Anatilimnocola aggregata: one gene and its partner. The protein of the gene in region 2 interacts with the protein of the main gene of each other region in a pairwise test. Links are inferred from orthologs where the notes say so. Each region holds a gene or a part of one and is shown on either strand. Other genes may lie near its edges.

Region 1 (15,020 bases), 700 kb from region 2 along the record:
AGTCACAGTCGTTCTGTGCGGCGAATTCGGCCGCACACCGCGTATGAACGACGGCGGTAACGGCGGCCCTCCGGGCAGCATGGGAACTCCCGGTCGCGATCACTGGGGGAACGCCATGTCGGTCCTGATCGGCGGCGGCGGTATCAAGGGTGGCCGGCTGATTGGCAGCACTAATCGTTTGGGCGAAGTTCCCAAGGATCAGCCGCTTATGCCGGGCGACTTGCATAAAACGCTGTTCAAAGTGCTTGGGGTCGATCCCAACGTTCACTATCCCGATCTCACCGGCCGCCCGATTGTCTCCGTCGACCACGGTGCCGTAATTAACGAGCTGTTTTAATCGAAGGCATCCGCTGCGCTCGAAATAGCCCAAGGCAGTCGATTTGAGTTCTCCCGCGAACCTGATTGGCATCTCGCGTGTCTTTTCCAGCACCAGCGTGATCCCAGTTTGCTCGCGGAGACTTTCCACTCAATCTGCAAAAACTTCAGCAGGCGATCAGCATTCGCGATCGCAGTTACCAGTTGCTCTTCTGGCTGAGCGAGCAGATTGGCAAAGGAACAATCGCGATCTCGCGCGTAGCCAATCATTCGGGCGGGCCCGAAGCGGTGACCGAATGGCTCCGCAATTTCGCCTTCGTGATTCCTGCTCCGTTGCACCCTCACCCGAGCGAACTCACCGAGTTCGCAGCTTTCTTCAGCACCTATCTGACGTCCTCGTTCGATGTCGTCGCCAAGCCTGGCACACGCGGCGAGGGACCAACAGGAATTTGCGGCTGCCCGATCTGCGTGCGAATCGTCAACGCCCCTCATCTGCAGGCAAAGAAACTGACAGCTGGCGATAAGCGACGAGCCGACTTCTTGATGACCGAAAGCCTGCTCTCCTTGGCGAAGGAGCAAGCGTACTTTCTGAGCGAAGATGATGCCGAACAAATCGTGCTGGCCAAGCAGACGCGCCGCGCTTGTGCTTATCTGGCTTATGGCGAGTGGCTCATCCGTCGACTAGCTGGAGAATCCGATGGTCCCGCAATCCTGGTACTCTGGCGACTAATCGCCTGGGATCCGCGCGGCGGCATGATCCGCGGCTTCAAACTGACACTCGACGATTTCGTAACGGCAGAGCAAGCACTCGGCCAGCAGATCGCGCAGCAACAAAACAATCGTCGAAGCGAGGAGAACCCGAGACTCGATCAATAAGTTGGAGTTCCGCCTTTAGGCGGCCAATTGCGATAAAGACCGCCTAAAGGCGGAACTCCAACGACAGAGACTCGTGCGATCGACCTCGCTTCGCCGTTGCTTCAGGGGGGCTTTGCGGTACTTTGCGAGTTGAATGAAATCACATCGCAAAATCTGGATGAAGGTTTGGTGAAGTTCGGTTTGCTCAGCATTGGTTGGCGCGTACGTTAACGCCCGTCACTCGCCAATTCTGAGACCTTTGAATGCCCGCCGCGCTTATTCGCTCCGCAAAGCTCACATACAGTTGCCACCTATGGGTGTTGGCAGCACTGTGCGCGGGGTGTGGAGTGTCAGATCGACCGCGGCTCTATCCGGTGTCTGGCGAACTCTTCGTGCAGGATACACCCGCTGCCGGTGCACTGGTCATCCTTCGTCCACTTGAACAGGCAGATGCAAACACCTGGCCCATGGGCTTCCCCCGTGCAACGGTGGCGGACGATGGTTCGTTTCAATTCGAAACGTACGACGAGGGGGATGGAGCTCCAGCCGGTAAATATGTGTTGCTGGCTGAGTGGCGAGGCAACGAAGACGTCGGCGAAGAAACGGACGATTCCGTTCGCCAGAATCGGCTTGATCCCATTTACAACGACCCAGGACTCTCTCCCTGGACTGTCGATATCGCGGCGAAGCGAAATCGATTGCCGCGCTTCGAAGCGACTTATCCACCACCTCCCCCCGTCGCCAAAAAGTAGCGCATGGAATTGGAGAGAACAAGATGTTTCGTTTCGTTCGACAAAGTCGGGGTAAGCAAACTGCCGCTGGCTTCACGTTGGTCGAGCTGTTGGTGGTGATAGCCATCATTGGCGTGTTGATGGCACTTCTGTTGCCGGCAGTGCAGAGTGCCCGCGAGTCAGCGCGGCGGATGCAGTGCAGCAATCACGTGAAGCAGATCATGCTTTCGATGCATCACTTTCACGATACCTACTTGGTTCTGCCGCCAGGGGCAGTTCGTCCACCCGCAGCCGCAGTTCAGGCCAAATTCAATTTGACTTCGTCGACGGCCTATCATGGCTGGGCACCTTTCATACTGCCGTTCATGGAGCAGAAGAACCTGGCGGATAAGTACCAGTGGGACCAAGACTGGCGGAGCATGGCCAACCGTGCGGTAGTCGAAACTCAGGTGAAGATATTCATCTGCCCCTCCTCCCCCATGCAGTTGCGTTGGGAGGAGCGAACGAAGGACGGCTTCGATATTCGCGCGGCCGCCAGCGACTACGGCATCATGAACGATGTCAGCACTTCTGGGCTGAATGGCTTGGGCTTGCTTGATCCAGCGAGTAACGCATCGAGCGACGGCGTGATGAAGGTGAATGAAGCGCTGCGGTTTGCAGAAATAGGCGATGGGCTCTCCAATACGTTTTGGATCGACGAGTGTGCTGGGCGGCCCGCCGTTTATCGCCGTGGCGGCAAGAGAGCATCGGCTGGGCCCCATTCCGACGCCAATTCCAGCGCCTTCAGCGATCGCAACGAGCATGTGATTCACGGCTACAACAGCACGGGAACGGCCGCTGGTGCCTACGCGATTAATGTCACGAATGCGGACGAGATCTTTGCGTTTCATCCCGGTGGCGCGATGGCCGGCTTCGGCGATGGTTCGGTGCGATTCTTGGCAGAAAATACCGCCACACGTGTGGTCTGTGCCTTGGTGACTCGCAACGCGGGCGATCCCATCGATTAACGGCCAGTCAGCAACATCCAGACGTTCTAGCCGAGCTGCGCGAGGCAAGAAACGACACCGCCGCAGAATCGTTTGATCCTGCGGCGGGCGTTTGTCGCGATTCGTGCAGCTGAGAGGACTAGACTCTCAGCTGCGGTCTACCTGTTTCTCCAGAGAGAAAGCAAGTTGGCTCTTTGCTAACCGTTGGCTTAGAACAGGTAGATCAAATCGATACCGAAGGTGGTCTGGTCAGTCCGGGTGCCGTCATCGTAGGGCAGGGCCAAGGCACCGCCGGCAGGAATACCGTTGAACCAGTCGTAGCGGACTTCACCGCGGACGGTCAGGTTCGCAGTGGGCGAGTAGTTCAGGCCCGTGGTCAACTCGTAGAAGTTGCCAGCGAACGTCGAACCGGCCAGCGGGTTGTTCGGGCGAACACCGGTGACGCGGACGCCATCGTCATCGCGGAACCATTCACCACGGAAGCCCCACTTCCAACAATCGTTGATTGTGTAGAAGAGGTACTGATTGATGCCGTACCATTCAGCGTTTTCCGCACCACCCAGACCACCAGCCACCTGGCGACCGTAATCGTGCTGGAAGATGTACTGCCAATCTTCGCTGATGTTGCGGGTATACACGAGGCTATGGGTATAGCGATCGGTGTAGACGGCGGTATTGTCGAAGCGAGGTTCGTTGCCGTAAATCACGTTGAACGCGAGTACGTCTTCGCAGCCAGTCCAGGTGAAACCAGCGATGAAGCCCGGGTCATTCTGAACGCGGTCGAGAGCATCCCAACCGTTCACAATGCCGTAGTTCAGGCTGACTTCGTCGCTCCACTTGTACGAACCGAGCATACCCCAATGGGTGAAGGGCTCGCCGTACTGCATCGTGTAAGCGTGCGAGTAGAAGAAGTTGCCATTCGCAGGCACCACTTCGTAACCGAGAACGGTATAGAAGTGACCGAGCTTGATGGAGTTGTTCTCGTTACCCACTTCGGCGTACAGCTGAGGAATGGCCAACCCGTAGTTCGGATTGGTATTCCACTTCGCTCCACCGGTTGGGGTCGTTTCCCAGCCCAGCGATTGCGTGAAGATGTAATCCGAACCGTACAGCAGGTCGACGCGACCACCCCAGTTCCAGCAGCACGTTTCACGGTCGATGGCCTTCTCAGCGACGAGATACAACTGGTTGAATTGACCAGAATCACGATCGTTGAAGGTCACTGGGCCATTGAAGGTCGAAGGTGGGTTGTGGAAGTTGTAGGTGTAGCCGGCGTTGACGAAGCCGGTGATGTTCCAGCCGCATTCCTTTTGGCAGAACAACCGCCAAGGATCGCAGGTGGCTTCTTCTTCTTCGGCACAGGCGTCGCATGCGGCCGGAGCAGCAGCGGCAGCCATTGGGGCTTGTTCGACCATCGGGGCCGGCGGTGGCCGGTCGCTGGGCGAAGCCTCGGGTTGATAGAAGTAGTCGTTGGTCGCAGCGACCTGACGAACTTGTGGTTGTTGCCCATACGTTTGGGCAGAGGCATTACTTGTGTAAATGCCCCAAGCGATCGCGGCAGCGAAAGCAAGCTTCGACAGTTTCATGGTTTTAACTCCCCAGTCCATGAGGAAACGGTTGCAAAGAGCGCGACAAACGGCGCAGTTCGTCACGCCAAACAGGTAGGGCCAACAGGCAGGTACTGGGAATCCGTGGCAAGCAATTGGAAGGGCAAACCGTCGCCTTATCCCAGCACTGTTGATATCGGTACTGCCGCGCTGGCAGGTGCAAGACATTCACTCGATAAACATGGCAGAAACCGCGACTTTGCGTCGCGGGTGTGAAACCTTGCCGGATGTTCCGCAGGTGCCGTCGTTAAGGTCGTTACAACCGGACTTCAATCAATTCCGGACGTTGCACGCTTTTAGGAATGCCCGCGCAAGCAGGGTTCGAGTTCAGGAAACGAAGCTCACACAAGGTCCTCGAACAGGGCATCGACAAACTGCTGCGCGTTAAACTCTGCCAGATCCGCAGCCTTTTCCCCAAGCCCCACGAACTTGACTGGGATCGCGAACTTTTCCCGAATGGCAACCACCACACCACCCTTGGCAGTGCCATCGAGCTTGGTGAGCACAATGCCCGTACACTTGGCGGCTGACGAAAAACCCTGAGCCTGGCTGATTGCGTTCTGCCCCGCAGTTCCATCCAACACCAGCAGCACTTCGTGTGGCGCATCCGGTATGACTTTGCCCATCACCCGATGGATTTTCTCGAGCTGCTGCATCAAGTTCGACTGGGTCTGCAAGCGTCCAGCGGTATCGACAATGCAGATATCCGCATTCACTTCGACGGCCTTCGCCACCGCGCGATGAGCAACACTCGCTGGATCCGCGCCCGGCTCGGCTTTGACAATTTCCGCGCCCAAGCGATCGGCCCAGATCGTCAGCTGTTCAACAGCCGCCGCGCGAAAGGTATCTCCAGCGCCGAGGACAACCTTTTTACCCTGATCTTTGAAGCGTTGGCAAAGTTTAGCGATTGTAGTGGTCTTGCCGGAGCCATTCACGCCCACCACCAAGATAACTGTGGGCCCGCTGGTGACGAACTGCAATGCTTGCTGTTGGCCTGGTTGGTCGAGCATGCCGCGCAGTTCCTGCTTCACGGCCGCTAGCACATCACTCATTTGCACCACGCGCCCGCGAAAATCGGTTTTCACCCGATCGCGCAGCTTGTTGGCAGGGCCGACACCCATATCGGTCTTCACCAGGGCGGCGAACAGTTCCGTCAGGAACTCGTCATCTACGAGCCGACCCTCGCGCTTGAACAAGTCGCGAATATCGGTGTTGAGGACGTCGTGCGTTTTCTTCAGCGCCGACTGCAGGCGGGTGAAGATGCTCTGCGGAGTTGCCGCTTCTGCTGCGGGTTTGCTGGCCGACTGTGGTGCCTCGGGCAAAGCAAGCTCATCGGGCTTCTTCTTGAAATAGTCAAAAATTCCCATAGGTCTTATCTTGGGCACCAGGGGCAACTAGCCGGTACCCGCTTAGCAAGAGGACGAGATTGGTTTGATTGCGGCAAGAATGACCATTTTCACAGATCGCCGCTGGGCACAGACGATTGGCAATTACTTTTCCGCCTGTTCTGACTTGCCCGTTTCCCGACGTTCCTTAACGAACCGGTCGAGAATTCCGTTGACGAAGTGGAACGATTGTTTGGCCCCGAAACGTTTGGCCAGTTCGACCGCTTCATTGATCGCCACTCGCTCGGGCGTATCGGAGTGGAGCATCTCATAAGCGCCCAGCCGGAGGATATTCCGGTCGATCACCGCCATCCGCTCGAGGCTCCAATTATCAGCTGTCTGCTTCAGGAGGTCGTCGAGTTCGATCCGGTTCTTTCGCACTCCCGCCACCAGTCGGCGAGCAAAATCGAGCAATTCCTGGTCCTGATTCAGGCGATTGCGCATGAAATCGTCGGCCTGAATCGTCTTCCGATCCGGGTTCAAATCGTCTTCGAATAAAACTTGCAGCACGACTTCTCGCGCTCGGCTACGGCGAGTCATAACCCCCACACTCCTGGGTTGCGGGCAACGGACTTCTTCACTGTCACGTCGATTATACGGGGCGAGCGGCCATTTTGAGAGGAGACCTAGAGCTGAATTGCCAGAACCACCTCAAGGCGAAGTAGCTGGCCGAATTGTGCCTTGCATCAGCGCGCCGTCGGTGTGCCAAGGATCCCCTCCGCCGTTCTTGCCTGATTTGGTTTTGTGAAAATCGGCAATCAACTGCACATCGACCAGCCGCCCGGTCTGCTGCAAGTCGCCAAACAGCAGGTCTCGCTCGGCATCGACATCTGGGGAAATGTGGTGGGTGATCTGGCCGGTCGTACGACTCAACTCGACATGCGAGTCATACGCAGCCGAACCCACCCACAGAGGACGATTTTGATCGTCCAATTGAGCCGATTTCCAAAAGCGCACATGGTGCCGCTGACGCGGATTGTTGCCGACCGGCTTTTCAAAGGCAAAGTCTTCCTTGCGGCCATACAAGAACAAATTGCTGACTGGGGCCGCTCGGTACTCGCGCGAGAGGACCGTATCGGCGGCAATCTTCAGGTCAGCGCGCACTCCCAAGGGATCGGCCGGAAACCAGCCCGCGGCTTCCATCACCGGTTTCAAATCAGCTTCGGCACTAACGAGGGCCACGTTAATCGGATCGCCCAAGTGCCCGTCGGCGGCGACAGTCATGCCCGGAGTATTATCGAGCCCCGGATGCCGATGTGCGTAACGCTTCCACACCAGAGGCATCACTACGTAGGCAACTAAAAAATACGTCGCCACAATGCCGAGGAACACGAGCACAGCCGTTTTCCATTCAGAACGGGAATTCTTGGGTGAGACGGGCGCGGCAGATTCGGAGGTCGCAGGTACTTCATTCATGGGGTGGTCGCTTCATTCGGTCGAGCAGGACTGCACTTAGAATAACCATTCCCAGCACAATCTGCTGCCGCTTGCTTTCCAACCCAACTAAATTCATGCCATTGGCGATCACTGCCAGAATCAGCGCTCCGATAAAGGTCCCCCACATGGTGCCGCGACCACCCGCCAGCGAAGTCCCGCCAACCACGACTGCTGCAATCACCATCAGTTCGTGCTTCGAGCCATAATTGGGGCTGCCGGCCCCCAGTTGCGATGCCATCAGCACGCCACCAAGGCCCGCCAGCGCAGCGCAAATGATATAGGCAGCGATTGTCACGCGCTTGACCGGCACACCGCACAGCCAGGCTGCCTTCAGGTTGCCGCCGACCGCGTACAAATGCCGGCCGAAGATTGTTTTTGTCATGATGAACTGGGCGACGACATACAAGCCAATCATCAACACCGCGGAATTGGGGATTCGGACGAGCGCTGTACCCTTTCCCAGCCACATGAACGCCCGCGGAATTTCGTCGATGGTCGCTCCTTGCGACAGGTTGTAGGCGACTCCGTCAGCCAGCAACATCATTGCGAGCGTAACGATAAACGACGGCACGCGGAGCAACGTGACGAATGTCCCGGAGACTGCGCCAAACAAGGCACAGGCACCAATCGCAGCCAGACTGCACGCCAATGTGGCGAATAGCGATGCGCTTTGCCCACCTGCCAGATCACGGAGCAAAATAGTGCAGATCACAGCTGAGAGCGCGATCAAGCTGCCGACCGAGAGATCGACGCCGCCGGTAATGATGACCATAGTCATCCCGATCGCAATGATCGCGATTACGGCGATTTGGTTGCTGATGTTCAGCAGATTGTCGGTTTTCAGAAAGTTGGGCCAATAATAGGGCTGCGGTTTCAGGATCATCACGGGTTGTGACTGCCTCTCGGCCCACCGTTGTACGGCGGTCCAACTGCTGGCAACTTCGCTGGCTGCGATCAGGTCGATCTTTTGCCCCGCCAATGTCGCGGCCTCAAGCGCCGCGCGAGCTTGTGGCGGCTCGGCATTCACTATCACGGGAATCCGAAATCCCCGTTGCTCTAGTTGCGCCTTTAGTTCAGTGGCGAAGGCTAGATCCTCACTGGTGCTGCGCGTGAGGATTGCCACCGAGTTGCCGGTCGCCAGTTGCCCGCTGATTCTGGCGGCCAAAACTTGACCAGCAACTGCACCGGTCGGCGATTGTTTATCCCACGTCAGCACGCTGAGCACCGCGATCAGAATCACCAGCGCGACGAGCATCGCCTGCTCGGCCAGCAACCAGCGCAGCCAGGCAAGATACCTATTCGAGTTTTGGGCTGTGGCAGGCATAGATCCCATATCGTTGGCTGACGAATCGGGGCAGATGAAAAGCTACTTGCTCAGCGATTCATCTTTCTGCCCATCTGCCTGGCGATAGAGCTCGGTGGGAATCAGTTGCTCGGCTGGTGGCGATTTGCCATCGAAATATTCCAGAATCGACTTGGCGGTGAGTTGCCCCATCCGCTCAGGATACTGAATTGGGTCAGCGTAAATCTTGCCGTCGCGAATCGCCCGCTTGCCGTCGTCCTGACCGTCGAAGCCGATTATCTTCACTTGCGCAGTCTTGTTTGCCTTTTCCAGCGCAACATAAGCACCCAGTGCCGAGGGGTCGTTAATGGCAAAGATGCCGACCAAATCGGGATGAGCTTGCAGGGCGTCCTCCGCCGCCTTGTTGCCGTTCTCGCGTTTGCCATCGCCGGGAAGTTCGGCCACGATGTCGATCTTTCTGTCAGGATTTTTCTCGTTGTAGGCAGCGATCACTTCCTTAAAGCCTTTAACGCGCAACAAGCACGATTCCGCTTGCTTGAAGTCAAGAATGACGACCTTGCCCCCTGTGCCCCCGAGCGCTTCGATCATCGCCTCGCCGGCCTGTTTGCCGCCACCGTAATTATCGGTGGCAATATGCGAGACGACTTTTGCCTGCGGCGCAAGGCAGGCAATATCTGCCGTGAAGACGGGAATGCCCGCAGTGTTGGCTTTTTGAATTGCTGGGCCGATCGCTTTGGAATCGCAGGGGCAGAGTACAATTGCCGAACAACCCTTGGCAATGAAGTCTTCAATTTGGCTTTGCTGCTTGGCAACGTCCAACTCGCCAGCCACGACGATTGTCGTGTAGCCTTCTTTCGCAAGGTCGGCCGTCACGCTATCGGCGATCACCTTGAAGAACGGATTATTCAGCGTGAGAACCGAGATGCCGATCGGTCGCTTTTCATTGATTGGCACTTTGCCCGTTTCAATAAGAGGCTCGCTGGGGCCGCTCGGTTCGACGGCAGCAGGACTGCAACCGCCGCACGCGAGAATTCCCAAGCACAAGAACGACAAGAATGCAGACAAACGTCGCACGGTCATCGGAATCGCTCCGCAGGCAACCGAGTGGAGAGGTAAACGTGCATGCCATGTTAGCAATCCCCCCACCGAATGCGAGCGTGATCGTGCAGGAGTCTGCCAGCCGGTCTTGAACGGCGCTAAAGTCTCCTGTCTTAGCTGCTCGCCCCTCGCCTCTCGACCATTGCACCGCTAATATTGTGGAAAGCCTAGCTCCTTCAACTCAGCAGAGAATTGCCCACGAATCATGGAAACTGAATGGTACAGCCGCGTTAGTACGCTGCAGGTCAGGGTCGGTCAACTTCGAGACAGTCTTTGACTACGACAACAAGCTGAGAAAAGTAAGGGAAATTGAAGAGCGGATGGTCGCGCCCGAATTCTGGAACAACCAGGAGAAGGCCCGCGATGTCATGGCCCAATTGAAGGCCTTGCTCGCCGTCACCAAGCCACTGCAACGCGTGGTCAAGGGGACTGCCGATTTGCCCGGCCTGCTCGAAATGGCCGAATCCGACGACAGTCTCTCCAGCGAAGTCGCCAACGAAATCGGCGAGCTCGAATCCCTGGTCGACGAACTCGAACTGCAGGCGCTACTCAACGGCCCGCACGATTCTGCTGGCGCGATCATGAGTATTTACGCGCGCGACGGCGGCACAGACGCCAACGACTGGGCCGAAATGCTGCTGCGGATGTACATGCAATATGCGGCGAAAGCTGGTTTTGAATTCGTCGTGCTTGACCGGTTGGATAACGACCAGGCAGGCATCAACAGCGCGACAGTCGCCATTCGTGGTCCGATGGCGTACGGATTTCTCAAAGGTGAAAACGGCATTCACCGACTGGTGCGCATCAGCCCGTTCAACTCGGAAGGAAAGCGACAGACGAGTTTTGCTGCGGTTGACGTCGCACCCGAGATCAACGACGAATCGGAAATTGTGGTCGATTGGGCCAAGGATGTGCGCGAAGAAACGATGCGAGCCGGCGGTGCCGGCGGACAGCACGTGAATAAGACGGAGAGTGCGATTCGGCTGATGCACTACGAAACGGGCATTGAAGTGAAATGCCAGAACGAACGGAGCCAGCACCAGAACCGCGCTCTCGCGCGAAAGATGATGCTCGCTCGTTTGGCCCGCTTGGCTGATGAAAAGCGTGAAGCCGAGAAAGATCTGCAGTACAAAGCCAAATCAAAGGTCGGCTTCGGCTCACAGATTCGCAATTACTTCTTGCATCCCGACCAACGAGTCAAAGATCAGCGCACTGGTTATCTGGTAAGCAACTTCCACACGGTGCTTGATGGCAACATTCAGGGCTTCATCGACTCGTACTTGCGCTGGCGGATGAAGCGCGGCGGGGAAGATATCGGGACTGCTGGGGACGACGATGAGTAGGAGCCAGGCCATGCTCTCGTTTGCTAGGCGCTGAGTTCGGGAATGCGTTCAATCGGGACTTCGTTTTCTTGCCACCACTCGCGGGCGTGTTCACGCGTCCAAGTGCCGGAGTCGTGGCACCGATCAAGTGCGGCAGCCAGGTCAGAGGCAGATTGAAAACGTTGGCCGGAATTCTTCTCCAGGCACCGGAGAACGATCATCTCGAGGTCGCCAGCCAGATCGGTGCGCACGAGCGAAGGCCGAACCGGCGTCTCGTGGGCATGCTTGAACATAATCTTCAGCGGCTTATCGTCCTCGAAGACTGGCTTACCCGTGACCAGATAATACAGAACCGCCCCAAGCGAATAGACGTCGCTGCGCGAATCGGGCTCTGTGTCGCCCGTGGCTTGTTCCGGAGACATGAACAAAGGCGAACCGGTGATGGTTCCATCGGCGGTCAAATGCGCCGCGTTGAGGTCGGTCAGCGGTTTAGCAAGGCCGAAGTCGAGAAGCTTAACAACATCACACACGCCGCCGCGCGAAGCGGCAAAAATGTTGGCGGGTTTGATATCTCGGTGGACGAGTCCCAAATCGTGGGCTTCTTGCAACGCATCGCAGGCCTGGCGAATCAGATAGATCGCGCGGCCAGGAGGAAGTGGACCAAAGCGGCGAACCAATTCCGACAAATTCATGCCGGGCAAGTATTCCATGACGTAGTAAAACGTGCCGTCGTCGGCCCGGCCATAATCGAAGATGTCGATGGTGTTCCAGTGCGAAAGTCGCGCAGTCGCCTGCACTTCGCGTTCGAAGCGGGCAAGAACCTTGGGGTCTCCGGCCTTCTCTGGACGAATCACCTTGATCGCGCAGGGGCGCTTCATCAGCTGATGTTCGGCGAGATAGACTTCGCCCATGCCACCGCTGCCGATCAGTTGCTTCAGCTGATATTGGCCGAGGCGTTTGGCCTGATAGACCTCGCTGCGAAGAGTGTTGATGGTGTGGACACCCCAAACCGAACTGACGGCAGCAATCGCCATCACCAAGACAGTAACTACGACCGTGTCCCACTGTTCCAGCAAGACTTCGGCACTTTGGACGTGTGTAATTGCCGAAAGCGCAATCAGCAGCACCGGCAACCCCGAGAGCACGCCGATAAACACCGCTGCTCGTTGCCAAGTGTTGGGAATGAACAAGGCATAAATGTAAATCGGCAGAAGCCAGGCCGCGGCCACTTCGGGATGCATGCCATAGTTTTCTGCAAAATACGTCGCCCGGCTGTAATGGAGCGTGGCGAAGAAACCGGCTGGTACAAAAAACGTGGCAATCTCAATCCAGCGGAGCTCGGAGAGAGTGAATTCTCGCCGGGTGCAGAGCAGAAAGCCAAGCATTCCAAGGATCAGTGTGGCAACGATATGGGCCGCGTAGTTAACGACATAGATCACCCGATCCCATCGGTCGAACGACAGCGTGTGCCAGACGAGAAAAACGGCTAGCGCTGCGAAGATTAACAGCGAAGCGGAACGGAGACGCGACCGGAGTAGGTGCGTAACTTCCGAGCGAACAGCTGTGCTATTTCCTTCCCTCAGATGGAGACGGCAGACTTGTTCGCTGCCGTTGTCCGAACTGGGATCCGACGGCGCATCGAGCGTAACGTCGCCGGGGTTGACGGAAAGTCGGGGCTCGGACTGGGCCGAAAGTCTCACGCGCGGGCTCGCCTGGGTGGAGTAATATCTCACCCATCATACCGCAACTCGGCGGTCAGGCGAATCACGCGCGGCTACTACGTTTTGTTAACTACTCGGTAACAGGGGGGAGCAACTGCGGAGTCTCGTCGTCCGCAATCCGGTACGAGCCGTCGGGTTGCGCCGCAGGAACTTGCTGTGGATACGCAGTTGGCTGAGGAGCCGCGAACGCAGTGGGTGCGGAGGGGGGCTGCTGCGTATTCGCCGGCGCGGTCGGGAAGACGATCTCGACCGGATTGCTCGTCGTTTGCGAAGCCTGCTGGAATGGACTCTGGCCGGTCGGCGCCGTCCGTTGAACTGGGCCCGCTTGGAACAGGCTGAGCGCTTGTTGCCGTTGATCCATTGGCTGTTGAGCATTCACTTGAGCATACGGCTGTTGGACGTTCTGCTCGGGAACGCCACCCATTTGGGCCAGTAGTTCGCGTGCGGCGCTAAGTTCCGGTTCAACTTGTAATGCTAAACGCAGGTGCTGGGCTGCTTCTTCCTGCTTACCCCGACCGACAAGCAAGTAAGCCAGGTTGTAGTGCGCGGCACCTTCGCTGTTGAGCGCTTTGAGATGGCGGAAGGCTTCTTCGGTGCGGCCATTTTCGACGAGGACTGTCGCCAGGTTATTGCGATACTTGGGATCCTTGGGAGATCGTTCGCAGGCCATCGTCAAATGTTCGACGGCCCGAGCAGCGTCCTTTTGGCGGGCGTAGCACAGTCCGAGGTCGTTCTGTACAAGACCACTCTTAGGATGGGCCGCCGCGGCGCGATTATAGGTTTCGATCGCTTTTGGGAAGTTTCCCTGGCGGTCGTACAACCGACCAATACTAATGAGTGAGGCGAGATCGTTGGGCGCGACCTTCAGGGCCTTTTCATACTGCTGCAGCGCTTCGGGGAACTTCCCCTTGGTTTCGTACATCCGGCCAGCAGCGATCAGAATATCGGGAGTGATTGCTTTCGTCTTGCTATCCAAGCTGGTTGGGTCGTCGGTAGGAACTGCTGACTTGGTTCCCTTCCAAGCGAACACCGAACCCACGGCCGCCGTCGACTTGTTCCACGCGTTGCTGACGTAGTTACCGCTCGTGGCCTTTGGTTGCTGATAGGCACCTCCAGCACCGGACGAGAAGTCTTGCGACAGACCATCGTATTTCTGCTTGCCGACATCGGGTGTCGCCGAGCTGAACATGCCCCCCGTGCCACCAGATCCGCTGCCCCACCAACCCCAGGGCGATTTGCAGCCTGTATTTAGTGCACAGACCAACAGGGTGCAAGTTGCGACGAAACGCAACGTACGACGACCGAACGATGGTTGATATTTCTTCATCGTGCACCTCTCCTCGCAACAAACAGCCTCTCCGGCTTCGAACAGCCGCGACGCATGTCTTGCCGCGGTTCGGACGCGACGAAGCGCGCCCCTGTTTGTCATCGTCGCGCGGGCCAAGTTGGCTAAAGTCGAATCGTGCCGACAATGCGCAGGATGCTGAGAAGAACGAATGCGCTGCTAGCGAAAACATCCGCTGGCAGCGTTCCGTTGGCGAAGCTTAGAGTCCCTTTTCACCTTCAAGGCTCTGCGGCAAATCACTCAAGTCATCGAGACCGAAAAGATCGAGAAACCGACCAGTCGTAAGAAACTGTGGCGGTGCCTTTGGTTCGGCTCGTTGGACCCGTAGAACATCGCGGCGAACCAATTGTGATAGCACGGCACCACTGGGTTTGCCGCGCAGCCGTTCGACTTCGTCGGCGGTGATGGGTTGCTGATAGGCAACGATTGCCAGCACATCGACGGCCGATTGCGACAGACGGGCTTCTTTCACCCGGCCATAAAACCGATCGCGAATCGGCCCCCACTCGCGACGTAGTTCCAACCGATAACCGGCCCCATGCGCGGCAACGTGATAAACGGAGCCATCGCGTTCGTAGCTATCATTCAGCTCTTGAACCAGTTCGTCGATTTCTGCTGGCCGCACGCCACGCATCAGGCCGGCGATTTGTTGACTGGTGAGTGGCTCGCCTAAGGGATGACCGACAAACAACATCGCTTCGAGAATTGTCAGTGGCGTGACTTCCGCGGCGTCATCGTCGTCCCCATCAATTACGTCGAGCGGTTCGTCATCGCTCTCCGCAGACGTTTCCTTCGAACTCTCAGGCGCGACAGTTGTCTCAGCTTCAACTCGCTTGGCCGCGGCTTCGTAGGGATCGGCCGCCTCGGTCATGAGCGAAGCGTAGGCCTGGCCGAATTCTTCTAACGACAGGCCCG
Region 2 (15,985 bases):
AAAGGACCTGTGCGACCACGCTGCGAATGAGAGCTTCGTTGATTTGCATATAGCTTTGGTGAGTTGGTTAGGTGCGGGCGGTTATTCGCGTGAATCGTTCGCTAGTCCCGTGAATACACGGTGCCTTCATCCACTTGAACTTTGTCGACAATTCCCACCACGACGGCGTCGATGGGAAGTGTCTTGGTTTCTGGCGTCAAACGGGCGCTGGAACCTTGAGTCAAAATGACGTAATCGCCGATTCCCGCGCCGAGCGTATCGACCGCGACAAAGGTCCGTCCTGTGGTCGTCAGCGATTGGCGTTCTTTCGGCTCAATGCGATAAGGCTCGACGATGAGCAGTTTGAAGCCCACCATCGTGGCTACTTTCTGCGTCGAAATCAGACTGCCGGTGACTTTGGCGACGAACATGACAGTTACCCTTCGAACCGATTTTCGAGCACGTGTTTGGTCTGGCGGGCCACAATCAGTTCTTCGTTGGTGGGAATGACCCAAATCTGCGTCTTGCTGGCAGGCGTACTCAGGCAGCGTTCGGCAGAACCTTTGGTTGCGTTCAGGTTGCTATCGAGTTCAATGCCTAGGCCTTGCAGGTCGGCACAAACGCCCGCGCGAATGTTCGCCCCGTTCTCACCGATTCCTCCGGTGAAGACGATGGCGTCGGCTCCCCCGAGTTCGATCAGCATGCCGCCCAAATGCCGGCGGATCTCTGCGACGAACACATCGAGCGCCAGCCTGGCTCGTCCATTTCCTTGTGCAGCTGCTTCTTCCAAATCCCGCACATCGCCGCTGATGCCGGACAATCCCAGCAGGCCACTCTTCTCCGCCAGCGTATCGAGCACTTCATGCAGGCTCTTGCCTTCGGACTGCATGATGAGCGGAATCGCGAACGGATCGAAATCGCCCACACGGTTGTTGTGAGGCAAGCCCGTTTGCGGACTCATCCCCATCGTGGTTGCCACGCTTTGTTGGCCACGAATCGCGCACAGACTGTTCGAGCCACCAAGATGGCACGAAATGATCCGCAGGTCGTAGCGACCGAGCAACTGACTGGTCCGCTGGGCGATGTAACTATGGCTGGCTCCGTGAAAGCCCCACCGCTTGATGTGCAATCGATCGGCCCATTCATGAGGCACCGGATAGTGTCGCAGCCGATCGGCAATCGTGTTGTGAAAGCCAGTCTCGAACGCGGCGACGAGCGGTATCTCCGGCAGCTTTTCGCCGAGCAACCGCATGGCGCGGATATACGGCGGGTTATGAGCGGGAGCAATCAGATTCATCTCTTCCATCGCAGCGAGCACGTCGGGTGTCACTCGTTGCACACCACTCACGCGTCCTCCGTGCACGGCCTTGAAGCCGATGGCCGCCACTTCCTTCTCGCTCTGCAGGCAACCCTGCTGAGGATCGGTCAATTGCGCGAGGCATTGCCGCACCGCAACTGCGTGGTCGGGAACCGGAGCCTTCAATTCCTGCCGACGTCCTTGAATCTCGACAAAGCACGGGCTTTCTGCCGAGCCGATACGCTCGACACCACCGCGCGCGAGTTGTCGTTCGTCGGCCATGTCAAATAGCCGATACTTGAAACTCGTCGAGCCGAGATTGGCGACTAACACCTTCATTGCTGCAGTCTCCTCCTGAACGTCCTTGCTACTGCTGCCTCGATCCGCCACGAGCGAATCGACTACATGAACGCTTCGACCAGGCCTTCGGCTGGGCGAGGAATCACGTGGCTCCCCACGAGTTCGCCCACTTGCGAAGCAGCATGAGCGCCCGCTTCAACCGCAGCCCGCACGCTGCCGACGTCACCGGTGACGATGGTCGTAACCAGCGCGCCGCCGATGCCGATCCGCTTGACGATTTGCACGTTGGCGGCCTTCGCCATCGCGTCGGTCGCTTCGACCAGGCCGACGAGGCCCTTCGTTTCAATCAAACCAATTGCCGTATTCATGAACCGTTACCTGTCTGTTTGTGATGAATGTTCGAAAGCTTGCAGAGTCGGCCGTTACTTGGCAACTCGCTTGATCGATGGTGGCAACACGATGCCCAGGTCTTCGTGCGGGCGAGGAATCACATGCACGCTGACGACTTCGCCAATGCGGCCCGCAGCAGCAGCACCCGCATCGGTGGCGCTCTTCACAGCAGCCACGTCGCCCGTGACGAAGGCCGAAACCAGGCCGCTGCCGACCTTGTCCCAACCGACCAACTGCACGTTGGCAGCTTTGAGCATTGCGTCGGTTGCTTCGACCAGGGCAATGAAGCCCTTCGTCTCAATCATGCCGATCGCTTCTGAATTCTTAGCCATTGCAATCTCCGAAATAAAAAACGAACCGTTTCAATTGTCAACCAAAGAAGCCAATCACCGGAGTGATTTGATTTGTGAGTTAGCTCAGTGTTTGCACTTGCAGTCGTGAGCTTGAGGCTGCAGTTCCACCTTCGTGGCACCATCCAGGAAACAAGCGTTTCCTTCATCCGTGTCGATATGCACTTCGAGCTTGCTCGTCGCATCGGCCCGCACCAGCAGGTCTTCGAAAACCACCGTGCATTGCGGCGACTCGATCCGCAGCTTCATAAAGTCGCCGTTCTTCACGCCATAGCGCTCGGCGTCTTTGTTGTTCATGTGAACGTGGCGGGCAGCGCGAATCACACCTTCCTGCAATTCAACTACGCCCTTGGGGCCAACCAGCACGCAACCCGGTGTTCCCTTGATGTTGCCGCTATGTCGAACCGGAGCATCGATACCCAGCGAGATGCTGTCGGTGAAAGCTAATTCGACCTGGCTGTACGGTCGGGTCGGTCCCAGCACACGCACGTTCGGCAACATGCGACGGCGCGGACCAACGATCATCACCGTTTCGGCAGCCGCATAAAAACCGTCCTGATACAGATCCTTCTCAGGGGTCAGCTTAGCGCCGGGACCAAACAGCGTTTCGACATCGGCATCGCTCAGGTGGCAATGGCGGGCCGAAATGCTGACGATCAACTCGGGCACTTTGCCGGACGCAGCAGGAGCCGTTTCAGCGGCAGGAGATTTCGTCGCGCCCCCCAAAACGAGTTGGCGAACGATCTGTTCGACGACCGCGCGGTCAAGCGTAGGAGAGGTACTCATAGCGGCAAAATCTCAAGCAATATGCGTGGAGGATGAATTGGTTTCGGCCGTGGCATCGGGGCTCGCGGTTTCTGGGCTGGTCGTATCGCCCGACTCAGCAGCCAAGCGCACCACGGTGCCGGACTGGGCTAAAGTGTGTTGCCATTCGCGTGACAGTTCGTGATCGCTCACCAGCACATCGATCTTGTCGAGCGGGCACATCAGCGCCAGGCTGGTGTGGCCGAACTTCGTGCTGTCGGCAACCACAATGACTTGTTCCGCGGCGGCCATCATGGCTCGCTCGGTTTCGACCAGCAGCAGGTTGCTGTTGTAACAGCCTCGTTCGTTGATGCCGGCCACACTCAGTACCGCTCGTCGAGCGTTCAGCGACGCGAGCATTTGATTGGCATAAGGCCCAAGCGAAACGCCGGTCCGGGAATGGACATAGCCACCCACAAACACCAAATCGGCTTGATCGCTGGAAGTGAACAAGTTGGCAACCGGCAATGAATTGGTAACGACTTGCAACGGACGACCGACGAGCAATTGAGCCAGTTCATAGGTCGTGCTGCCGCCGTCGAGCAGAACAGTATCGTTGTCCTCGATCAGTCGGGCCGCAGCCGCAGCTATCCGCCGCTTCTTATCCCAATTCGAAGACTGACGTTGATCGAAGTGGGCCAGCTTGGGACTGGGGCCGGTGTAGAAGACGCCGCCATGCGTACGCCTTGCGACCCCGGTCTCTTCCAGAAAATCTAGGTCGCGGCGGACCGTCGATTCCGAGACTTGTAGCTGAGAAGCCAGCTCCGGCAACGACGCGAACCCGCGTTGTCGGATCAGCTCCGACAATCGGCCCCGGCGCTCGTCTGCTAGCAACTGCTTGATCAACCGTTCGTTTCCTTTCACCTGATTTACCTATTCTGCCCAACAGAGTGGTAGAAATCAAGCAACTGAATGAAAGAAATCTACCGATTGTGCGCGAAATCTGTCTCAGATTGCGGTTAGACAGGTAGAAAGGGCAAGCTATTATGCGCGACAAATTTCAAAATGCGAGCACTTGGAGGCATGGGAAAGCTGTATCGAGCGAAATTGTCGCCAGAATGCGACAGAATTCACGCAGAACCGGCTCCAGATTGCCAGGATCGCTGGATTAGCGGAGCCAGGAAATGCGGCGCCCCGTGGCGGAGATCTGTCCTGCGGCCAAGGCTCGCAGCACTGCCGGATAGGCTTCGCACTCGGCGGCGAAAACGCGGGCTTGCAGAGTCTCGGCAGTGTCGTCGTCACGAACCGGCACCGGCCATTGCCCGATGATCGGGCCATGGTCGTATTGATTGTCGACGAAGTGAACCGTGCAACCGGTGATCTTCGCGCCGTAATCAATCACAGCCTGATGAACCTTCAGCCCGTACATCCCTTGCCCACAAAAGGCCGGAATGAGCGAAGGGTGAATATTAATCACGCGATTCTCAAAGTCGGCCGGAATCGGGACGTGCTTCAAGAAGCCGGCCATCACCACATACTGGACACCGGCCGCACGGCAAGGTTCGAACATCGCCCGCTCATAGTCCGCAGGCGAGTCTTTCTTTTTCTTCTCGATCACCAGCGACTGAATCCCGGTATCAGCAGCGAATTGCAAACCCTTCGCAGTCGGGCTGCTCGAGATCACCAGCCGAAGATCAATCGGCAGTTCGTCGTGCTGTTGCCGCTCAATCAGGTTGCGCAGCGTCGTCCCACCGCCGGAGATCAGCACGGCAATGGGGAGCGGTGAAGTGAATGCGGCAGTCACAGCGGGTCTAAATCTTTTCCTTAACGCTCAATTGCAACTTGCCGGCACCAAGTTCGATCTCCGTCGAATGCTCATTGACGCCCTCGGTAAGTTCATCGCATAGCGTCTCATTGCGAATAAACTCACCATGCTCCTGAATTGCCTCAGATACTTCTGGGTCTTCGGCAGCAACGCGAATTGTAATTCGGGCGGTATATTCGAGTTGCAAATCCTTCCGGCGGTCTTGAATCGCGCGGACCAGATCGTTGGCGTAGCCTTCTCGCACTAGCTCCGGTGTGATCTCCGTCGACAGCACCACCACCACGCCGCGGCCTTGAGCGGCGGCCCAGCCCGGCTTGGCTTGCAAGCGAACTTGCAGGTCTTCGCCATCGAGCCTGATCGTCTCACTGCCAACCTTGAGATCGACGGTGCCGTTGGCGGTCATTTGCGCGAGCAACTCGCCACCATTGGCCGCACCGAGAACTTTTTTGCACTCGGGCAGCAACTTGCCAATGCGTGGGCCCAGCCGTTTGAAGTTGGGCTGAATCTGGTAGGTGATGTACTTGTTCGCGTCCTCGGCGTATTCGATCTGCTTAACGTTGAGTTCGTCGCGCAGCAGAGCGTCGTGCTGCTGCAGCCAAGCCTGGTGAGTCGCGGCCGAGAGAATCACTTCAACCTTTGCCAGCGGCTGGCGAACCTTCAACTTGTTGTCCATTCGCGCACTGCGGCCGAGTGAGGCAATTTCACGCAGCAGTTGCATGCGGGCAGAGAGCGTTTCATCGATGGCTGCGGCATCGGGCTCGGGATAATCGCACAGGTGAACCGATTCGAGTGCTCGCTCGCCGAAAACGCCGGTGAGATTTCGCCATAGCGTTTCCGACAGGAAGGGCGTGAACGGCGCGATCAGCTTGGCGGTCGTTAGTAGGCACTCGTACAGCGTCCAATAAGCATCGAGCTTCTCTTGCCCTTCCTTGTCACTCGACCAGAAGCGATCGCGGCTGCGGCGCACGTACCAATTCGACAGGCCGTCGACAAACGCATTGATCTGCTTGCAGGCTTCGAAGTTGTCGTAGGCGTCCATCCGCTCGATGACGGCCGCGAGGGTACGGTTCAACTCGCTCAAAATCCAGCGATCGAGTTCGCCTCGCTTCTTCACCGGCCGGTAACCCTTTCCCTTCGAGAGATCGGCCGTATTCGGCGCAACTCGCTGGCCAGGATCAAAGCCATCGATGTTCGAGTAGATGACAAAAAAGCTGTAGCAGTTCCACAGCCGCAGCAAGAACTCGGGGATGCTGTCCTTGATGGCCCGCTCGGCGTAACGGATCGTCGTCCACGGCGGCTGATTGGCGAAGAAGTACCAGCGCAGCGCATCTGCCCCGTACTTATCGAAGATCTCGCGCGGCTCGCGGTAGTTCCGCTTGCTCTTCGACATCTTCGTGCCGTCTTCACCCATCATCAGCCCAAGGACGATGCAGTTCTTGAACGGATGTGGGTACGGCTTCTCTGCCCCCGCCTCTCGTCCCTCGCCTCCCGTCCCCTTCCCAAACAGCAACGTACTGATCGCCAACTGGCTATAAAACCAACCACGCGTTTGATCGATGGCTTCGCTGATGAAATCCGCTGGGAATTGCTCAGCGAACTTGTCGACGCCCTGATGTGGATAGCCCCACTGGGCGAACGGCATCGCGCCGCTGTCGTACCAGCAGTCGATCACTTCGCTGACGCGGCGCATGTGCGCGCCCTTGGCGAACGGCGAGTCGTAGGTGATTTCGTCGATGTATGGCTTATGAACCTTCAAGTCATCGGGCAGCTTGGGATTGACCGCTTTGGCCTTATCCCAAACATCGGTCCCTTTGACGCCGGGCTTCTGCAGCAGTTCTTCGTAACTACCGACGGCTTCCATCTGCCCCGTTTGCTGGCAAACCCAGATCGGCAGCGGCGTGCCCCAGTAACGTTCGCGTGAAAGTGCCCAGTCGACATTCGACTCCAAGAAGTTGCCGAAGCGACCATCCTTGATGTGCTCGGGCAACCAGTTGATCTGCTGGTTATTTGCCAGCATTTCGTCTTTGAACTGCGTCGTCTTCACGAACCAACTGCGCCGCGGATATTGAATCAGCGGATCCTGATCCGCCCGCCAGCAAAACGGATAGTCGTGCAGATATTGCTCTTGGTGATAGAGCAGGCCCTTTGCCTTGAGCTCGCGCTGGATGTCTTTATCGCAATCCTTCACCCAGCGGCCTTCGTACTCGGGCGCATCCTTGGTGAACTTGCCGTCGGGTCCGACGGCGCAGATCAAATGCGGGCCCTGTCCCGCTTCGAACTTGGCTTGTTCAGCGACGAGTACATCAAAGTCGACTTCGCCGAAGGCGGGAGCTTGATGGACAACGCCAGAACCGCTGTCGGTGGTTACAAAGTCGGCTGCGACAACGCGCCAAGCAACCGGCAGCTTGCCACCATCTTTCAGTTTGCCCGTTTCGTTGCCGTGAGCTTGATAGTAATAGTCATACGGCGGCACATATCGCTTACCAAGCAACGTGCTTCCCTTGCTGGTGCTCTCAACTGTCAATTCTCGCTTGATCTTCCCCGCAAGCGTTTCCACGAGGGCCGCAGCAATGATAAGCCGCTGGCCGGTTTGGCTATCGACTACGGTGGCATAATCCAAATCCGGATGCACGGCCGCAAACTGATTACTCGGCAAAGTCCAGGGCGTCGTCGTCCAGACGAGCAGCGATGTATCGGTCTTCTGGTCGGCATCGTCCAGCAGCGGAAAGAGGACATACACGCTCGGGTCGGCCACTTCACGATAGCCTTGGCCCACTTCGCCTGAAGAGAGCGCGGTGCCACCCTGGGCCCACCACCAGACAATCTTGTGACCTTGATAGAGCAGGCCGCGGTCGTACAGGTTCTTCAGCGACCACCAGACGCTCTCGACGAACGATTGGTGATAGGTGACGTAAGCCTCTTTGAGATTGACCCAAAAGCCGAGGCGTTCGGTGAGTCGTTCCCACTCCTGCATGTACCGCCAGACACTCTCCTGGCAGCGATGGATGAAGGGCTCGACGCCGTAGTTTTCAATCTCCTCTTTGCTGTGGATGCCCAACTCTTTGCAGACTTCAACTTCGACCGGCAGGCCGTGCGTATCCCAGCCTGCTTTGCGTTCGCAGAAGTAGCCCCGCATGGTGCGGTAGCGGGGAAAGAGGTCTTTGATGGCCCGCGTCAGGCAGTGCCCGGGATGAGGCATGCCGTTGGCCGTGGGCGGACCTTCAAAGAAGACGAACTTTTTGCTGCCACGGCGGCGCTCGAGCGATTTCTCATAGATCGCCTGTTCTTTCCAGAACGCGAGGACTTCCTCTTCCATGCGGGGAAACGGCGCGCTGGCCGGCACAGGCTGAAACATGGTCGTCGCGAAGCTCCGATAGCGGGCAGATGTGTCCTAATCGTTCGGGAGGGCGAGGCTCCGGCCGAGCCGCGATTTTCCACCGGAATCGGCTCAACACGAGCTTCGTCCCCCGCTCAGTTTGCTAAGGCGAAAGCAAACTATTCGTCGTCGTCCAGATCCAAATCTTCATCGTCCTCATCTTCATCCTTGGCCTTGCCTTTGCCCTTCCCCTTGGCTTTACCTTTTCCCTTGGCGGGTTTCTCTTCGTCCGCCGGAGGAGCATCGGGATCTTCGGGGAGCACTGGCTCTTCGGGCTCTTCGTCTTCGTCGACAAAGTCGCCACCGATGGGGATTTCGACATCGTCGGCAGCCAGGTCGTCGTCCGAGACCTCTTCCAGGTCGGCCAGGTCGTACTCGTCTTCGAGTTCTTCTTCGAAGTCGTCGTCGAACTCGTCGTCAAAATCCTCTTCGTCGAAGTCGTCAATCTCGCCAGCTTCTTCTTCGTCAGCCATCACAATCGACGGCAAGCCTGGAAACGAAGTCGCCTCCCAAGTGAGAGGCTGATCGCCCTCGCTGGGTTCAGTGGCAGGATCACAAACCAGGGTATCGCTGGAATTCAGGTCGCCCGAAGTTAGATCGTCAATCACGGCAAAGTGGGGGGCCGTGATGGTGCTGGCGGAGTGATCGATGCGCATGGTGGTTGCGTAAGAGGACAATAAGTAGGGAAAGGCGTGATCGTCCACGATGCGCCAAACTACCCTAGTTATCCGAGCCATGGGCGTTTGTCAACGACTGGCTGCTGGCACTGACCCCGCCAATGGCGACGTAAGTCGGGAAAGCCTGGCCCTCGATTTCAACGTAATTGTCCAACGAAAGCCCGATTGTTGGACACCACCTGCCCGCCAAACCCGAGAGTTGCGCTCGGTACTGTCCAACAATGGCCCGCATTGTTGGACACCCCCCTTTTGCGGCTGGCAAAACTTGCGCTGCGAAGTCGCGGTAAGGCACGCAGGGCCAATAGCCACTTTGGCGGGGGGATGGGCTTCACCGTTTCTTCATCGTATCTTCACGAGTAACCTCTCTGCTTGCGTCAAACTTCTCTACGCCCTGAGGGTGAACCGCCCGCTTGGAAAATCCATGAGCAAACATCTACAACGCGACATCGACGGACTCATCAACGAGCTCTTGACCATTTCGTCGATGGTGGAAGAAATGATCGACCGGGCAACCCAGGCCCTCAGCGAACGCCGCTTCGACCTCGCCGACCAGGTCATCAGCAGCGACGAATTCGTCGACCAGCACGAAGTGCACTTGGAAGAAGAGTGCCTGAAGATGCTGGCGCTCCACCAGCCGGTGGCGATCGACCTGCGTCGCATCGCGACCGTGCTCAAGATCAATGCCGACCTGGAACGAATCGCCGACCTGGCCGTGAGCATTGCGAATCGTGCCCGCGCCATCAGCGAGCATCCAGCCTTCATCGTCCCCGATCGCTTGCCGAAGATGGTTGTCCTTGCGACCCAGATGGTGCGCGGCGCGATGGATTCGTTCGTGAATCTCGACTCGCACGCAGCCCGCCGCATTCTGGCCATGGATCAGCAGGTCGACCAATACAACTGCGACATCATTGACGAATTACAGTCCCGCATGCAGAAGCAGCCCGACATGGTCGCGGCCTCGCTGCATTGTTTTTCCGGCGTCCGACATTTGGAACGCATTGCCGATCACGCCACCAACATCGCCGAAGATGTGATCTATCTGGTGGAAGGTGACATCGTGCGGCATCGCCACGCCAAACTTTCGGAATCGCCTTCCTGACACTGCCCTTAAGGCGCGCTTATGGCCAAGACCAAGATTCTGGTAATTGAAGACGACCGTTCGCTCAGCGAAGTGCTGACCTACAACTTGAAGCAAGCCGGTTACGACGTTCTCGCGGCTTCCGACGGTCAAGATGGACTGCTGCAAGCGCAGCTCAAATCGCCCGATATCATCCTGCTCGATTTGATGCTTCCCGTTGTCGACGGGCTCGACGTTTGCCGCCGCTTGCGAGCCGATGCCGCGACGCGAGAAACCCTCATCGTCATGCTCACCGCCAAAGCAGAAGAGTCCGACGAACTGATCGGCTTCTCACTCGGTGCCGACGATTACGTAACCAAGCCCTTCAGCGTGAAGGTGTTGCTGGAACGGATCAAGGCGCTCCGTCGCCGACGAATGGGGGATGGCATTCCCGACGAAATCACCAAGCGCCAAGGGGTGACAGTCAATCGCCGCCGCCACCAAGCTTCGATCGACGATCAGCCTTTGCCCCTCACGCGCAGCGAGTTCCGCCTTCTCGATACGCTCATTCGCCAGCCTGGCCGCGTGTTCGATCGGACTGAACTGATCGACGCCGCCCTCGGCGAAGACACGATGGTGATGGAACGAACGATCGACGTCCACATTCGTGCCCTCCGCCGAAAACTCGGCAACTACGCCGACGTGATCGAAACCGTTCGCGGCGTCGGTTATCGCTTCCGCGATCACGACCCCGCCAACGTCGTCAGCGAAGATGTCGAGTAATCGCTAAGTGCCACTCGTTCCTAAGTAGCCCGACGCGTCAGCGAGGGAGCTATTCTGAAGTCACGTTCTGCTGCAGCGAACCGTTATCTCAATTTCTCCTCAATTACGTTTCGGGCTACCTGAAGGGCGCAGGCATCGCCGTACGAGCCCGCTCCTTGATTGACTTCACCGCTGGGCCACCGAGAATAGACCTGTTCTGGCAACAGGCCTCTCTTTTCGTGCCCGCGAGTAAGTGATCTTCTCTCATGCGTATCCGTCTTCGCTGGTCCGGTCTCCTCGTTGCGTCCTGGTTAATTTTCGCTTGTGCCTCGCTAGCGCAAGACAAACCCAACCTGTTCAACGAGCCGCTCGAGAAGCCGGGCGTCATTCCCGTTGGCGAAGATGGCCAGCCGCTGAATCTCAGTTTCGAAGATGGCACGCTGAAAGATTGGACCGCCACCGGCGACGCGTTCAACGGCCAGCCCATCAAGGGGGAGATCGATCCGAAGCGTCCCTACGGCGTCGGCAAGAAGGCGGATCACACCGGCCAATATTGGATCGGCACGTTCGAAAAACTGCTCGACAAACCGAAGGGGACGCTCAGTTCAAAACCCTTCAAAGTGACGGAGCCTTTCGCCAGTTTCTTGCTCGCCGGCGGCAATCATCCGGAAACAAGGCTGGAGTTGGTTCTTCTACCCGATCCCGCGGTCAAGGATTCCCAAGAGCGAGTCATCAGCACGTCGCGCGGCACGAATACCGAAAGCCTGCGCCCGATGGTGGTCGATCTGACGCCGCACCTCGGCAAGCTAATCTACATTCGCCTCGTCGACGATCACTCCGGAGGCTGGGGACACATTAACTTCGACGATTTTCGTCTGCATGCCGCGCGGCCCAAGTTTCGCGAAGCTCCGCGCGGGCCGGTGAACGTTCCCAACACTTCCGCGCCGGCGCTGGAGCAGTTGTATCCGCACGCGGGGCTCACTGCCGCGGAAGCCGTCAAGCAGATGCAGGTTCCCCCAGGCTTCAAAGTCGAAGTCGGGGCATCCGAGCCCGACGTGAATCAGCCCATTGCCATGGCCATTGATGACCGCGGGCGAGTCTGGATCGCTGAAGCGTACGAATACCCGGTCCGTGCGCCCGAAGGGAAAGGCCGCGACCGGATACTCATTTTCGAAGATACCGACCTCAACGGCTCGCTTGATAAGCGGACCATCTTTGCCGAGAAGTTGAACCTCGTCAGCGGCATGGAACTCGGCTTCGGCGGTGTTTGGGTCGGTGCTGCTCCTTACCTCCTCTTCATTCCCGACAAGAACGGCGACGACGTCCCCGACAGCGAGCCGCAGATTCTGCTCGATGGCTGGGGCCAAGAAGATACGCACGAAACGCTCAACAGTTTTATCTGGGGCCCCGATGGCTGGCTGTATGGCTGCCACGGTGTCTTCACGCACAGCCTCGTCGGCAAACCGGGGACGCCGAAGGACAAACGCGTTCCGCTCAACGCCGGCGTGTGGCGTTATCATCCCACGCGTCATGAGTTCGAGGTTTTCGCCCACGGCACGAGCAATCCGTGGGGGCTCGACTTCAACGAGCAAGGGCAGGCCTTCGTTACCGCCTGCGTCATTCCTCACCTCTATCACATCATTCCCGGTGCTCGTTACCAGCGACAAGCGGGGCAGCACTTCAACCCGCACACTTACGACGACATCAAGACGATTGCCGTCCATCGGCACTACGTCGGCAATCAGTGGAACACCGACAACCGGCGGCAGTCGGATGAACTCGGCGGTGGTCATGCCCACGCCGGGGCGATGATCTATCTCGGCGGGAGTTGGCCGGAAAAGTATCGCAACCAGATTATCATGAACAACATCCACGGCAACCGGATGAACGTCGACCTGCTCACGCAGAAGGGGAGCGGCTATGAAGGAAACTTTGCTCCCGACTTTCTCTTCACCCGCGACCAATGGTCGCAGATGCTCTACATGACCTACGGCCCCGATGGCCAGGTCTGGGTCATCGACTGGTACGACCGCAACCAATGCCACCACAAGAACACCGAAGGGCACGACCGCACGAACGGCCGGATCTATCGAATTAGTTACAACGACGCGAAGCCGGTGAAAGTGGACTTGCAGAAGTGTACGGACGAAGAGTTAACCGCCTATCTGACAAATCCCAATCAGTGGTATCAGCGGCATGCGCAGCGAATTCTGCAGGAACGCTATTACTTGCGTGGCAGGTCGGAACCGAACGTACGTCCGATCGACGGCGATCTCAGCGCTCGCGACGCAGTCGCGAAACTGGCGTTGCAATCTGAAAATGAATCGCATGCGCTGCGAGGCCTATGGACACTCCGGTTGACGGGAGGGCTGACCAAGGAGTTGGGATTGAAACTCCTTTCGCACCCGAGCGCAGCGGTGCGGGGATGGACCATTCGTCTGCAGTCGGAACGGGCAGGCACCTTCGATCACGAAGATTTAGGCCCTCGTTGGCTGGAACTCGCTAAGGAACAGCCTGGTTCGCGGACCGTGCGTTTGGAGTTGGCATCTGCTGCCAAGCGAATGGATTGGCAACTTACTCTGCCGCTTGTCGAAGCCCTGCTGACTCACGGCGAAGACGCCACTGACCACAACTTGCCGCTCATGTATTGGTATGGGCTTGAACAACGGACAGTTGTCGACGAACAACGCGTGCTGGCGATTGCGATGGGGGCCCGAGATCGGTTTCCCAAAATCGCCGACTATATGGTTCGTCGTCTAGGTAGCACGCCCGAGAAATCACTCGAGCTACTGCTTACCGGTTTGGGTTCGACAGACGACGCGGGCCGACAACTGGCCTTTCTGCGAGGCTTGAATGTGGCGTTGCAGGGGCGTGGAAAAGTTGTCCCTCCGGAGATTTGGAAAACGGTTGCAGCCAAACTAGCGAACGTGTCAGACCCTGATTTGAAGCGACAGACGACCATTCTCGCTTTGACTTTTGGAGATGCCGCCGCCGCTATTTCGCTCCGTAGAATAGCTGCGGATCCAAGCCACCGGCTCGCAGAACGACAAGCCGCATTAGCCGCCCTACTAAGTGTGAAAGACGACGAGTTGGGCCCCATGCTGGCCGCCCTGCTGACCGATCCGGCCATGCGCGCCGTGGCCATTCGAGGACTGGCCACGCTCGATGATCCGAAGACTCCTGCTCGCTTGCTCGATGTCTACGACAAGTTCTCCGTCGACGAGCGGCGCGACGTTTTAGCCACGCTCTGCAGTCGCGCGTCATTCGCCAAAGAACTTCTGTCGGCCATCGAAGCCAAGCGAGTCCCTGCCAATCATCTCACTGCTGATCTGGTCGTGAATCTGCGGAATCTGAAAGATGCCGGGCTGCAAGCGCAGCTCGAGAAAGTTTGGGGTTCGTCGCGCGAGACGGCTGCTGATAAGGCGCTGCTGATTACGCAGTACAAGAGTCTGCTCGCTTCGCCGCCGGCCATTGCGCACGACGTGCAGCTTGGTCGCGCGGTCTTTGCCCGCACTTGTCAGCAGTGTCATACGCTGTTCGGCACTGGTGGCAAGGTCGGTCCCGATCTCACGGGTTCGAACCGGGCGAATCTCGATTATCTGCTGAGCAACGTGATCGACCCGAGCGCGGTCATGGCGAAGGAATACCAACCGACAGTGTTGTTACTGAGCAACGGCCGAGTGGTGACCGGCATTCTCAAAGAAGAGAACGACGCGACGGTTACCGTGCAACTCCCAACCGAATTGCTGACCATTGCCAAGAGCGAAATCGAAGAGCGGAAGATCAGCGCGAACTCGATGATGCCCGACGATCTGCTGCGGCCTCTTTCGCAGCATGAATCGCGGTCGCTGGTCGCCTATCTGGCAAGTAGCGGGCAAGTGCCGCAATTGGCGAACAACGACACGGCCGGTTCCATCTTCAACGGCAAAGATCTCTCAGGCTGGATCAGCGGTGACATGAGCCTATGGAGTGTCGAAGATGGCGAGATCGTCGGCCGCACTACGGGCCTCAAGCGAAATCATTGGCTCACGAGTCAGTATTCGCTGCGTGATTTTCGCTTCTCCGTCGACGTGAAGCTGGCAAGGAACGAAGGGAACAGCGGCATTCAGTTCCGTAGCGAGCCCATCGCCAATGGCGAGGTGAAGGGATACCAGGCTGATATTGGCGCAGGTTGGTGGGGCAAGTTGTACGAGGAACATGGCCGCGCACTCTTGTGGAAAGAGAGCGGCGAAAAGCACGTGAAACTCGGTGATTGGAACAAGTACGAGATTCTCGCTGTTGGCAGTCGCGTGCAGACGTGGATCAATGGCCAGAAGTGCGTCGATCTCGATGATCCGACTGGTTCGCGGCAAGGCGTCATCGCGCTGCAATTGCATTCCGGCGGCGCGACCGAAGTTCGCTACAAGAATTTTCAGGTCAGCATTCCAACCGGCAGCCAGCTCGCGGTGGGCTATCCTGCATCGAAGCCAAATCCGGCAGGAAAATTAGCGGGCAAAATCACCTTCAAGAAGACCACGCTCGATCAGCGCTTCCGCAGCGAAGGGGTCGCGATGGGTGATTTCAACAACGATGGCAAACTGGATATCGCCGCCGGCAGCGTGTGGTATGAAGCACCGGGTAGTCCCGGCGACAAATCTGGCTGGAAGATGCACGCGATCACCCCCCAGCCCAACGAGTTCAACATCAAGACGTACGGCGATACGTTCTGCAATTGGGCGGAGGATTTTAATGGCGACGGCCGGCAGGATTTGCTGGTCGTCGATTTTCCCGGCAAGCCGACCTGGTGGTTCGAGAATCCCGGCAACACCGATACTCCCTGGCCGAAGCATCGCGCGGTCCCCGTCACCAACAACGAGAGCCCGCAATATGCGGACGTCGATGGTGACGGCCAGCGCGAGTTGATCTTCGGCGAAGCCTCCGGCAAGTTAGCCCTGGCTCGTCCCGCCAAACAGCCCAATCTCGATTGGCGGATTCAACCGATCGCGGCCGAAGCGAATCCGAACATTCAAAAGTTTTATCACGGGCTCGGTGTCGGCGACTTGAACAAGGACGGTAAGCTCGACCTCTTCACGCCGAATGCCTGGTTCGCGCAGCCTGCGGACAAAGCAACGGCCGAGAAAGAGCCGTGGCAACGAACCGACGTCAAGCTCGGCCCTGCGCAGGCTCACATGTATGCTTACGACTTCGACGGCGATGGGGACGCCGACATTGTCGGCACCAGCGCGCAC

What was found.
Region 1: the proteins of ileS (region 2) and ETAA8_RS21485 interact in binary tests that used the Escherichia coli proteins (3 or more experiments, as listed by UniProt). The link is inferred for Anatilimnocola aggregata from one-to-one orthologs.

Annotation. Positions count from the first base shown.
Region 1 is NZ_CP036274.1:5,732,352-5,747,371, forward strand. Bases 7,692-10,600 are described here. They hold ETAA8_RS21485 (substrate-binding domain-containing protein), read right to left. Parts: upstream 9,700-10,600; coding sequence 8,683-9,699; downstream 7,692-8,682. Other genes in these bases: ETAA8_RS21480 (ABC transporter permease), read right to left, coding at 7,692-8,640. Also shown: ETAA8_RS21440 (DUF1501 domain-containing protein), read left to right, coding at 1-337; ETAA8_RS21445 (hypothetical protein), read left to right, coding at 520-1,191; ETAA8_RS21450 (hypothetical protein), read left to right, coding at 1,518-1,922; ETAA8_RS21455 (DUF1559 domain-containing protein), read left to right, coding at 1,946-2,908; ETAA8_RS21460 (porin), read right to left, coding at 3,097-4,473; signal recognition particle-docking protein FtsY, read right to left, coding at 4,836-5,861; transcription antitermination factor NusB, read right to left, coding at 5,985-6,419; ETAA8_RS21475 (LssY C-terminal domain-containing protein), read right to left, coding at 6,531-7,295; more of ETAA8_RS21480, read right to left, coding at 7,288-7,691; ETAA8_RS21495 (serine/threonine protein kinase), read right to left, coding at 11,084-12,739; ETAA8_RS21500 (tetratricopeptide repeat protein), read right to left, coding at 12,831-14,087; SMC-Scp complex subunit ScpB, read right to left, coding at 14,305-15,020. UniProt on the Escherichia coli protein: Part of the ABC transporter complex RbsABC involved in ribose import. Binds ribose. Also serves as the primary chemoreceptor for chemotaxis.
Region 2 is NZ_CP036274.1:6,435,730-6,451,714, reverse strand. The notes cover bases 4,672-8,545. They hold ileS (isoleucine--tRNA ligase), read right to left. Parts: upstream 8,241-8,545; coding sequence 4,872-8,240; downstream 4,672-4,871. Other genes in these bases: ETAA8_RS24235 (hypothetical protein), read right to left, coding at 8,381-8,545; purN (phosphoribosylglycinamide formyltransferase), read right to left, coding at 4,672-4,864. In the rest of the region: ETAA8_RS24280 (aldehyde dehydrogenase family protein), read right to left, coding at 1-49; ETAA8_RS24275 (EutN/CcmL family microcompartment protein), read right to left, coding at 102-410; ETAA8_RS24270 (acetate/propionate family kinase), read right to left, coding at 416-1,615; ETAA8_RS24265 (BMC domain-containing protein), read right to left, coding at 1,678-1,944; ETAA8_RS24260 (BMC domain-containing protein), read right to left, coding at 1,999-2,298; pduL (phosphate propanoyltransferase), read right to left, coding at 2,383-3,102; ETAA8_RS24250 (DeoR/GlpR family DNA-binding transcription regulator), read right to left, coding at 3,115-3,984; more of purN, read right to left, coding at 4,229-4,671; more of ETAA8_RS24235, read right to left, coding at 8,546-8,917; phosphate signaling complex protein PhoU, read left to right, coding at 9,360-10,037; ETAA8_RS24225 (response regulator), read left to right, coding at 10,059-10,778; ETAA8_RS24220 (PVC-type heme-binding CxxCH protein), read left to right, coding at 11,024-15,985. UniProt on the Escherichia coli protein: Catalyzes the attachment of isoleucine to tRNA(Ile). As IleRS can inadvertently accommodate and process structurally similar amino acids such as valine, to avoid such errors it has two additional distinct tRNA(Ile)-dependent editing activities.